2 linked regions of the Thiorhodovibrio frisius genome follow. The protein of the gene in region 1 binds, or shares a complex with, the protein of each later gene. Links are inferred from orthologs where the notes say so. Each region holds a gene or a part of one and is shown on either strand. Other genes may lie near its edges. The genes, in order: uvrD and uvrB.

The links.
Region 2: the proteins of uvrD (region 1) and uvrB are in contact, whole or in part, in a crystal structure (PDB 7EGT), measured with the Thermus thermophilus proteins. The link is inferred for Thiorhodovibrio frisius from one-to-one orthologs. Residues at the interface, in WP_096412145.1 of Thermus thermophilus: His654, Arg656, Phe657, Gln666, Asp668, Glu669, Lys680, Arg681, Leu682, Ser683, Lys685, Tyr686, Ala687; in WP_096411307.1 of Thermus thermophilus: Glu23, Leu25, Arg26, Asp27, Gly28, Glu29, Arg30, Phe31, Arg55, Glu326, Asp327, Phe328, Glu379, Ser382, Gln383, His398, Gly400, Arg401.

What each region holds. Positions count from the first base shown.
Region 1 is NZ_CP121471.1:2,302,887-2,306,138, reverse strand. What follows is about bases 119-3,055. They hold uvrD (DNA helicase II), read right to left. Parts: upstream 2,699-3,055; coding sequence 539-2,698; downstream 119-538. Other genes in these bases: hemE (uroporphyrinogen decarboxylase), read left to right, coding at 2,979-3,055; Thiofri_RS10800 (TRAP transporter substrate-binding protein), read right to left, coding at 119-250. Also shown: more of Thiofri_RS10800, read right to left, coding at 1-118; more of hemE, read left to right, coding at 3,056-3,252. UniProt on the Escherichia coli protein: A helicase with DNA-dependent ATPase activity. Unwinds DNA duplexes with 3'-5' polarity. Translocates on single-stranded DNA with 3'-5' polarity. Initiates unwinding more efficiently from a nicked substrate than double-stranded DNA.
Region 2 is NZ_CP121471.1:3,839,411-3,842,692, reverse strand. What follows is about bases 5-2,971. They hold uvrB (excinuclease ABC subunit UvrB), read right to left. Parts: upstream 2,513-2,971; coding sequence 497-2,512; downstream 5-496. Other genes in these bases: Thiofri_RS17505 (Bcr/CflA family multidrug efflux MFS transporter), read left to right, coding at 2,830-2,971; Thiofri_RS17510 (hypothetical protein), read left to right, coding at 2,699-2,824; Thiofri_RS17520 (L,D-transpeptidase), read left to right, coding at 5-522. Also shown: more of Thiofri_RS17520, read left to right, coding at 1-4; more of Thiofri_RS17505, read left to right, coding at 2,972-3,282. UniProt on the Escherichia coli protein: The UvrABC repair system catalyzes the recognition and processing of DNA lesions. A damage recognition complex composed of 2 UvrA and 2 UvrB subunits scans DNA for abnormalities.

The sequences.
Region 1 (3,252 bases):
TCTCGAAGGCGGGCACCAGTTCGCCGGCGCCATAGACCTTGACCTCAATGCGCCCGCCGCTCATCTGGCCGATCAGCTCGGCGAGATGATTGGCACCGGTGCCCAGCCCCGGAAAGTTCTTTGGCCAGGTCGTGACCATCTTCCAGGAGTATTCCGGCTTGTCCTTGGCATAGGCCTGCCCGGCCTGGGTGCTCGCACCAGCCGTGATTGCGGCGGCTCCGGCAGCTTTGATGAAGTCTCTGCGTTGCATCGATTACGTCCTCGTGCTGATCGGGTGAGTCTAAGAAAGCAGTCGCTGTTCAGTGGTCGGAGGTGAGCAATGATTGGCGACTGGTGGGTGATATACCGAAACCCTTTGAGATTTTTGCTCGTTTTGGGCCGGGTGACGGCCACGGGGGACGCCATGAATACTTCCTTATAGGCTTCCCGGCGGCGTCCTGCCGCCGAGACCCCGTGACCGTCACCCGACCAAATACCAAAAAACCATTCGTTTGCGATTGGGGTCGTTGCTTGGCACACCTAAGTTGGGCACGGCCGATTATGCGCTGACACGCTCAAGACGGGCGTAGGCCAGCACCAGCCATTTGGCTCCAACCGCCTCGAAGTTGACCTGAATACGCGCGCTGGCGCCGGTTCCCTCGCTGTTTAGCACCACGCCGGAGCCGAACTTGGGGTGCATGACCTGTTCGCCGAGTTGAAAACCGCCGCTAGCGGGCGCGCTGCTAAACACTGGCCCCGAGCGCCGCTGGCCACCATGGGCGCGCACTTCCTCAATCAACGCCACCGGCACCTCGCGCAGAAAACGCGAGGGCATGGGATATTCCTCGCGCCCATGCAGGCGACGGCTTTCGGCGTGGGTGAGATAAAGCTGCTGCATGGCGCGGGTCATGCCGACATAGCACAGGCGACGTTCTTCTTCGAGCCGGTCGGGGTCATCCGCCGACATGCTGTGCGGAAACAGCCCCTCCTCCACTCCGGTGACGAACACCAGCGGAAACTCCAGCCCCTTGGCGCTGTGCAGAGTCATCAACTGCACTGCATCCTCATGGCCGTCGGCCTGACCCTCACCGGCTTCGAGCGCGGCATGTGCCAGAAAGCTACCGAGCGGATCGGCCTCTTCGTCTTCGAGTTCGGCCTCGAAGCGGCGCGCAGCCTCGACCAGCTGCTCGAGGTTCTCGAGCCGGTCGATGCCGCGACCGTCCTTGGCCTTCTCATAATGGGCCGGCAGACCGCTGTCGTCGATGGTCTGCAGGGTGAGATCAGCGAGCGACTGATCCTTGAGACCCTGCTGCATGAGCTCGATTAGCTCAACAAACTGACGCAGCGCGCCGGTTGCCCTCGCCGACAGCAGGCTGCCGCCGAGGGCATTGTGCGCCGCCTGCCACAGCGAAGTACGTGCCTCCCTGGCATGGCCACGCAGCACCTCGACCGTGCGGGTGCCGATGCCGCGCGTCGGTACGTTGAGCACCCGCTCGCAGGCGGCATCGTCATCGGGGTTAGCAAGCAGGCGCAAATAGGCGAGCGCGTCTTTGATCTCGACACGCTCAAAGAACTTCTGCCCACCATAGACGCGAAACGGCAGCCCGATCTGCATCAGGGCTTCTTCAAACAAGCGCGACTGCGCCGTGGTGCGATAGAGAATGGCGCATTCCGAACGCCGCATGCCCTCCTCCGTACAGCCTCGGCGCACCCGCTCGGCGACAAAACGCGCCTCGTCAATTTCGTTAAAGGCCGAATACAGGCGTACCGGCTCGCCGGCGCTGTCCTCGGTCCAGAGTTCCTTGCCCAAGCGGGTGGGATTATTGGCGATGAGCGCGTTGGCAGCGGCCAGGATATTGCCGCTGGAGCGATAGTTCTGCTCCAGGCGCACCACCTGGGTGTTGGGATAATCGTGCTGAAAGCTCTGAATATTCTCCACCCGCGCGCCGCGCCAGCCATAGATGGACTGATCATCGTCGCCAACCAGAAAGAGATTGTCCTGATCGCCTGTTAGCAGCCGCAGCCAGGCGTACTGAATGGCGTTGGTGTCCTGGAACTCATCGACCAACAAGGCGCGAAAGCGGGTGCGATAGTGGTGCAGAATGTCCGGGCGCTCGCGCAGCAGCTCATGGGTGCGCAGCAGCAGGTCGGCAAAGTCGAGCAAACCCCCGCGCGCGCAGGCATCTTCATACTCGCGATACACGCGAATGAGCTGCTGCTCGTAAAAATCCCCGCCATCATCGAGATGACCAGCGCGACGCCCCTCGTCCTTGTGCTTGTTGATGTAGCTTTGAATCTGTCTGGGCGGCCAACGCGCCTCGTCCAGTTCCAGAGTTTTGATGATGCGCTTGACCAGCCGGAACTGATCGTCTGAGTCCAGAATTTGAAACTGCTGCGGCAGGTTGGCATCTTGCCAGTGCGCGCGCAGAAAACGGTGCGCCAGGCCATGAAAGGTGCCGACCCACATGCCGCCAACGGGTTGCTCGAGCATCTCCTCAATGCGCGAGCGCATCTCCCGCGCCGCCTTGTTGGTGAAGGTGACAGCCAGCACTGCCCAGGGCTGCAAGCCTTCCACCCGCAAAAGCCAGGCGATGCGATGCACCAGCACCCGCGTCTTGCCCGAGCCAGCACCGGCCAAAACCAACACATTGCCGCCGCTCGCGGAAACCGCCTCACGCTGGGCGGGATTTAGGGGATCGAGAATTCGTGAAACATCCATGCGCGCATTCTAGCGCAGAACACCGAATACAGAATCGGACGCCGTGAACTTCTGAAGTTTCTTGATCACCTGCGCTACACTCAAAGGCCAGGATGCGGTCTAGCCATGATTTCGCGCGCCTCCCTCGCCCGCGCTTCTCCAGTAGAATTCGTCGAACTCCGCGAGGAATTTCGGGTCATCCTGCCGCTTTGAGCCTCGCTGTAGTATGCTCCCGCAGGTAGGCTGCGAACTCCGCGAGAGCCCCACCAAAAAATTTGCTACCAAAACGGATCGAGAAAACGTGACTGAGCTCAAGAACGATGTCTTCCTGCGCGCTCTGCTGCGCGAACCTGTCGATTACACCCCGGTCTGGATGATGCGCCAGGCTGGGCGCTACCTGCCCGAGTACCGCGAAACCCGCGCGAAAGCCGGCAGCTTCATGGACCTGTGCCGCAATCCAGAGCTAGCCTGCGAGGTGACCTTGCAGCCGCTGGAGCGCTTCCCGCTCGACGCGGCCATTTTGTTCTCCGACATCCTCACCATCCCCGACGCCATGGGCCTGGGGCTCTACTTCA
Region 2 (3,282 bases), 1.5 Mb from region 1 along the record:
CCAGCGTCCCATGGCTGCATTCGCATGCCGGCTCAACTGGCCGATGCGCTTTTTGACCATGTCGATGAGGGAGCCCGGGTGACCGTGATCGGCTCTCAGGGGCCGAGTTACGGAAATTATGCCGAGCGTGTGAAAGCGCGCCAGGGCGAGGCTCGCGCACGGCGCGCGGCGGCAAAGGCAAGTCAGGAAGGCGAGCCGCTCGACGGGCTTGACGCTGAGATCGCAGCATTGCGCGGGGAGGAATTTCCGCCAAAGGCCAGCAGCAGCGGTAGCGAGCCTGAAGGCGGCGATAGCCCTGCCGCGCGCCCGAGTGCGACTGAGACCGACAGCGCCAGTGACGCCAATGCATCGGGCGACGCCAATGCATCATCGAGTGACGCCACTGTATCGGGCGACGCCAATGCATCGAGTGACGCTAGCGCCTCGGGTGCCGCCGAGCAAAGCGGCTCGGGCAGTGACGCCAGCGCATCGCCAGCGTCACAGGCGGCAGGCTCGGTCAAGCCGCCAATGCCAGCGACTTAAGCGCCTTGAGCTGATCGCGCACCGCCGCCGCCTGCTCAAATTCCAGCTCGCGGGCGTGGCGGACCATTTGTTTTTCCAGGGTTTTGATCTTTTTGCTGAGTTGCGCCGGGGTTAAGTGCTCCACGGGGCTGGCATCCGCGTCGTCGCGTTTGCCGCGCCGGCTGGGTGCAGGCGCTCCCGGCACTCTGGCACCTTCAAGCACCTCGGCCACCGCCTTGCGGATGGTCTGGGGCGTGATGCCGTGCTCCTCATTGTGCTCGACCTGTTTGGCGCGGCGGCGCTCGGTCTCTTCAATTGCGCGCTGCATCGACTGGGTGACTTTGTCGGCATAGAGAATGGCCTTACCCTGAGCGTTGCGCGCGGCGCGGCCGATGGTCTGGATGAGCGACCCGGTCGAGCGCAGAAAGCCCTCTTTGTCGGCATCCAGAATCGCAACTAGCGACACCTCGGGCATGTCGAGGCCCTCGCGCAGCAGGTTGATGCCGACCAGTACGTCGAATTCGCCCAGGCGCAGATCGCGGATAATTTCTACCCGCTCGACGGTGTCGATGTCCGAGTGCAGATAGCGCACCTTCACGTCGTGATCGGACAGATAATCCGTCAGATCCTCGGCCATGCGCTTGGTTAGCGTGGTGGCCAGAACCCGCTCGTTGGCGGCGACGCGCAGATGAATTTCAGATAGCAGATCATCGACCTGACTCAGTGCCGGGCGGACTTCCACTTCAGGATCAACCAGCCCGGTCGGGCGCACGACTTGCTCAATCACTGCGCCCGACTGTTCGATCTCATAGTCGCGCGGGGTGGCCGAGACATAAATGGTCTGCGGCTGGCGCGCCTGGAATTCCTCGAACCTTAACGGGCGGTTATCGAGCGCCGAGGGCAGCCGGAAGCCATACTCGACCAGATTCTCCTTGCGCGAGCGATCCCCCCGGTACATGCCACCGAGCTGAGGCACCGTGACATGGCTCTCGTCGACCACCACCATGGCGTTGGTGGGCAGATAGTCAAACAACGTCGGCGGCGGCTCGCCGGGACCGCGCCCGGAGAGATAGCGCGAGTAGTTCTCGATGCCGGAGCAATAGCCGACCTCCTGCATCATTTCCAGATCATGAATGGTGCGCTGCTCCAGGCGCTGGGCCTCGATCAGCTTGTTGTTGTCGCGCAGCCAGTTCAGGCGCTGGCGCAGCTCGACCTTGATTTGCTCGATGGCGTTGAGCACGACCTCGCGCGGGGTGGCATAGTGGGTCTTCGGGAACACCGTGAAGCGTGGAACCTTGCGTTGCACTTCGCCGGTTAGCGGATCAAACAGGGACAACTCTTCGATTTCGTCATCGAAGAGCGCCACCCGCAGCGCCTCGTCCTCGGACTCCGCCGGGTAGATGTCGATGATGTCGCCGCGCACCCGGTAGCTGCCGCGAGACAGCTCGATCTCGTTGCGGCGGTATTGCAGCGCGGCGAGCTGGCGCAAAATGGCGCGCTGATCGACCAGATCGCCGCGCGAGAGATGCAACACCATGCGCAAATAGGCCTGCGGATCGCCTAGTCCATAAATCGACGATACCGTCGCGACGATGATGACATCGGGTCGCTCGAGCAGCGCCTTGGTGGCGGACAGGCGCATCTGCTCGATATGCTCGTTGATCGAGGCGTCTTTCTCGATATAGGTATCGGTCGCCGGCACATAGGCTTCCGGCTGATAGTAGTCGTAGTAAGAGACGAAATATTCCACCGCGTTGTGCGGGAAGAAGTCCTTCATCTCCCCGTAGAGTTGAGCGGCGAGCGTCTTGTTGGGCGCCAGAATCAAAGCCGGGCGCTGCAGCTCGGCAATCACATTGGCGATGCTGAAGGTCTTGCCCGAGCCAGTCACGCCGAGCAGCGTCATGCCGGCCTCGCCGTCGGTCAGCCCCTCAACTAGCGCGCGAATCGCAGCTGGTTGATCGCCGGCAGGCTGGAAGGCGCATTCGAGCTGGAAGGCTCTAGTCTGTGTCATGGTGCGGAATCTTGGCGCATCCAAAGGCGTGTGGTGGGGCTATGAGGCTCATTCTATTACCCTGTGTCATGATGATATACCGAAACCCTTTGCGATTTTGGCTCGTTCTGGGTCGGATGACGGCCACGGGGCGCTGTGAATCCATCCATGGAGGCGCGGCGAACGCTTGACTGGACATTCCGCCTGATGGCCAAGCAACCCACCACCACTTGCGATCCCGCGTATCCTCGCGGCATTGGTCGAGCGGGAAGCGCCAAGCCGCTCGCCAAGTCCACCCTAACGCTCATGGTCATGGCCAACCCGGAAGATTAAGCCTGTTGATTCACGGTAAAGGAGACAGACTGATTCGCCGCGCACACCTACACCCTAGCCTGCTGATTACCCTCGGGGCGCTGGCCGCCCTGACGCCCTTCGCGATCGATCTCTACCTGCCCAGTTTGCCAACGCTTGCGCGCGATCTGGGCAGCGACATCTGGCTTGCGCAGTTCAGCGTCACCCTGTATCTGGGGTTTTTCGCCAGCGCTCAGCTGCTGCTCGGGCCCTTGTCGGATGTGCGCGGGCGCCGACCGCTGATCGGCGGCGGGCTAGCGCTTTTCGCCCTCGGCGTCCTGGGCTGCGCGCTGGCCCCGTCGATGACCTGGCTGCTGGTGAGCCGGAGTTTACAAGCAGTCGGCGGCGCGGCCATTGCCGTGACCATCCCGGCATTGGTGCGTGATCGCTTTGCGCATGACGATTATGCGCGGGTGATGACGCTGGTGATGCTGGTCATG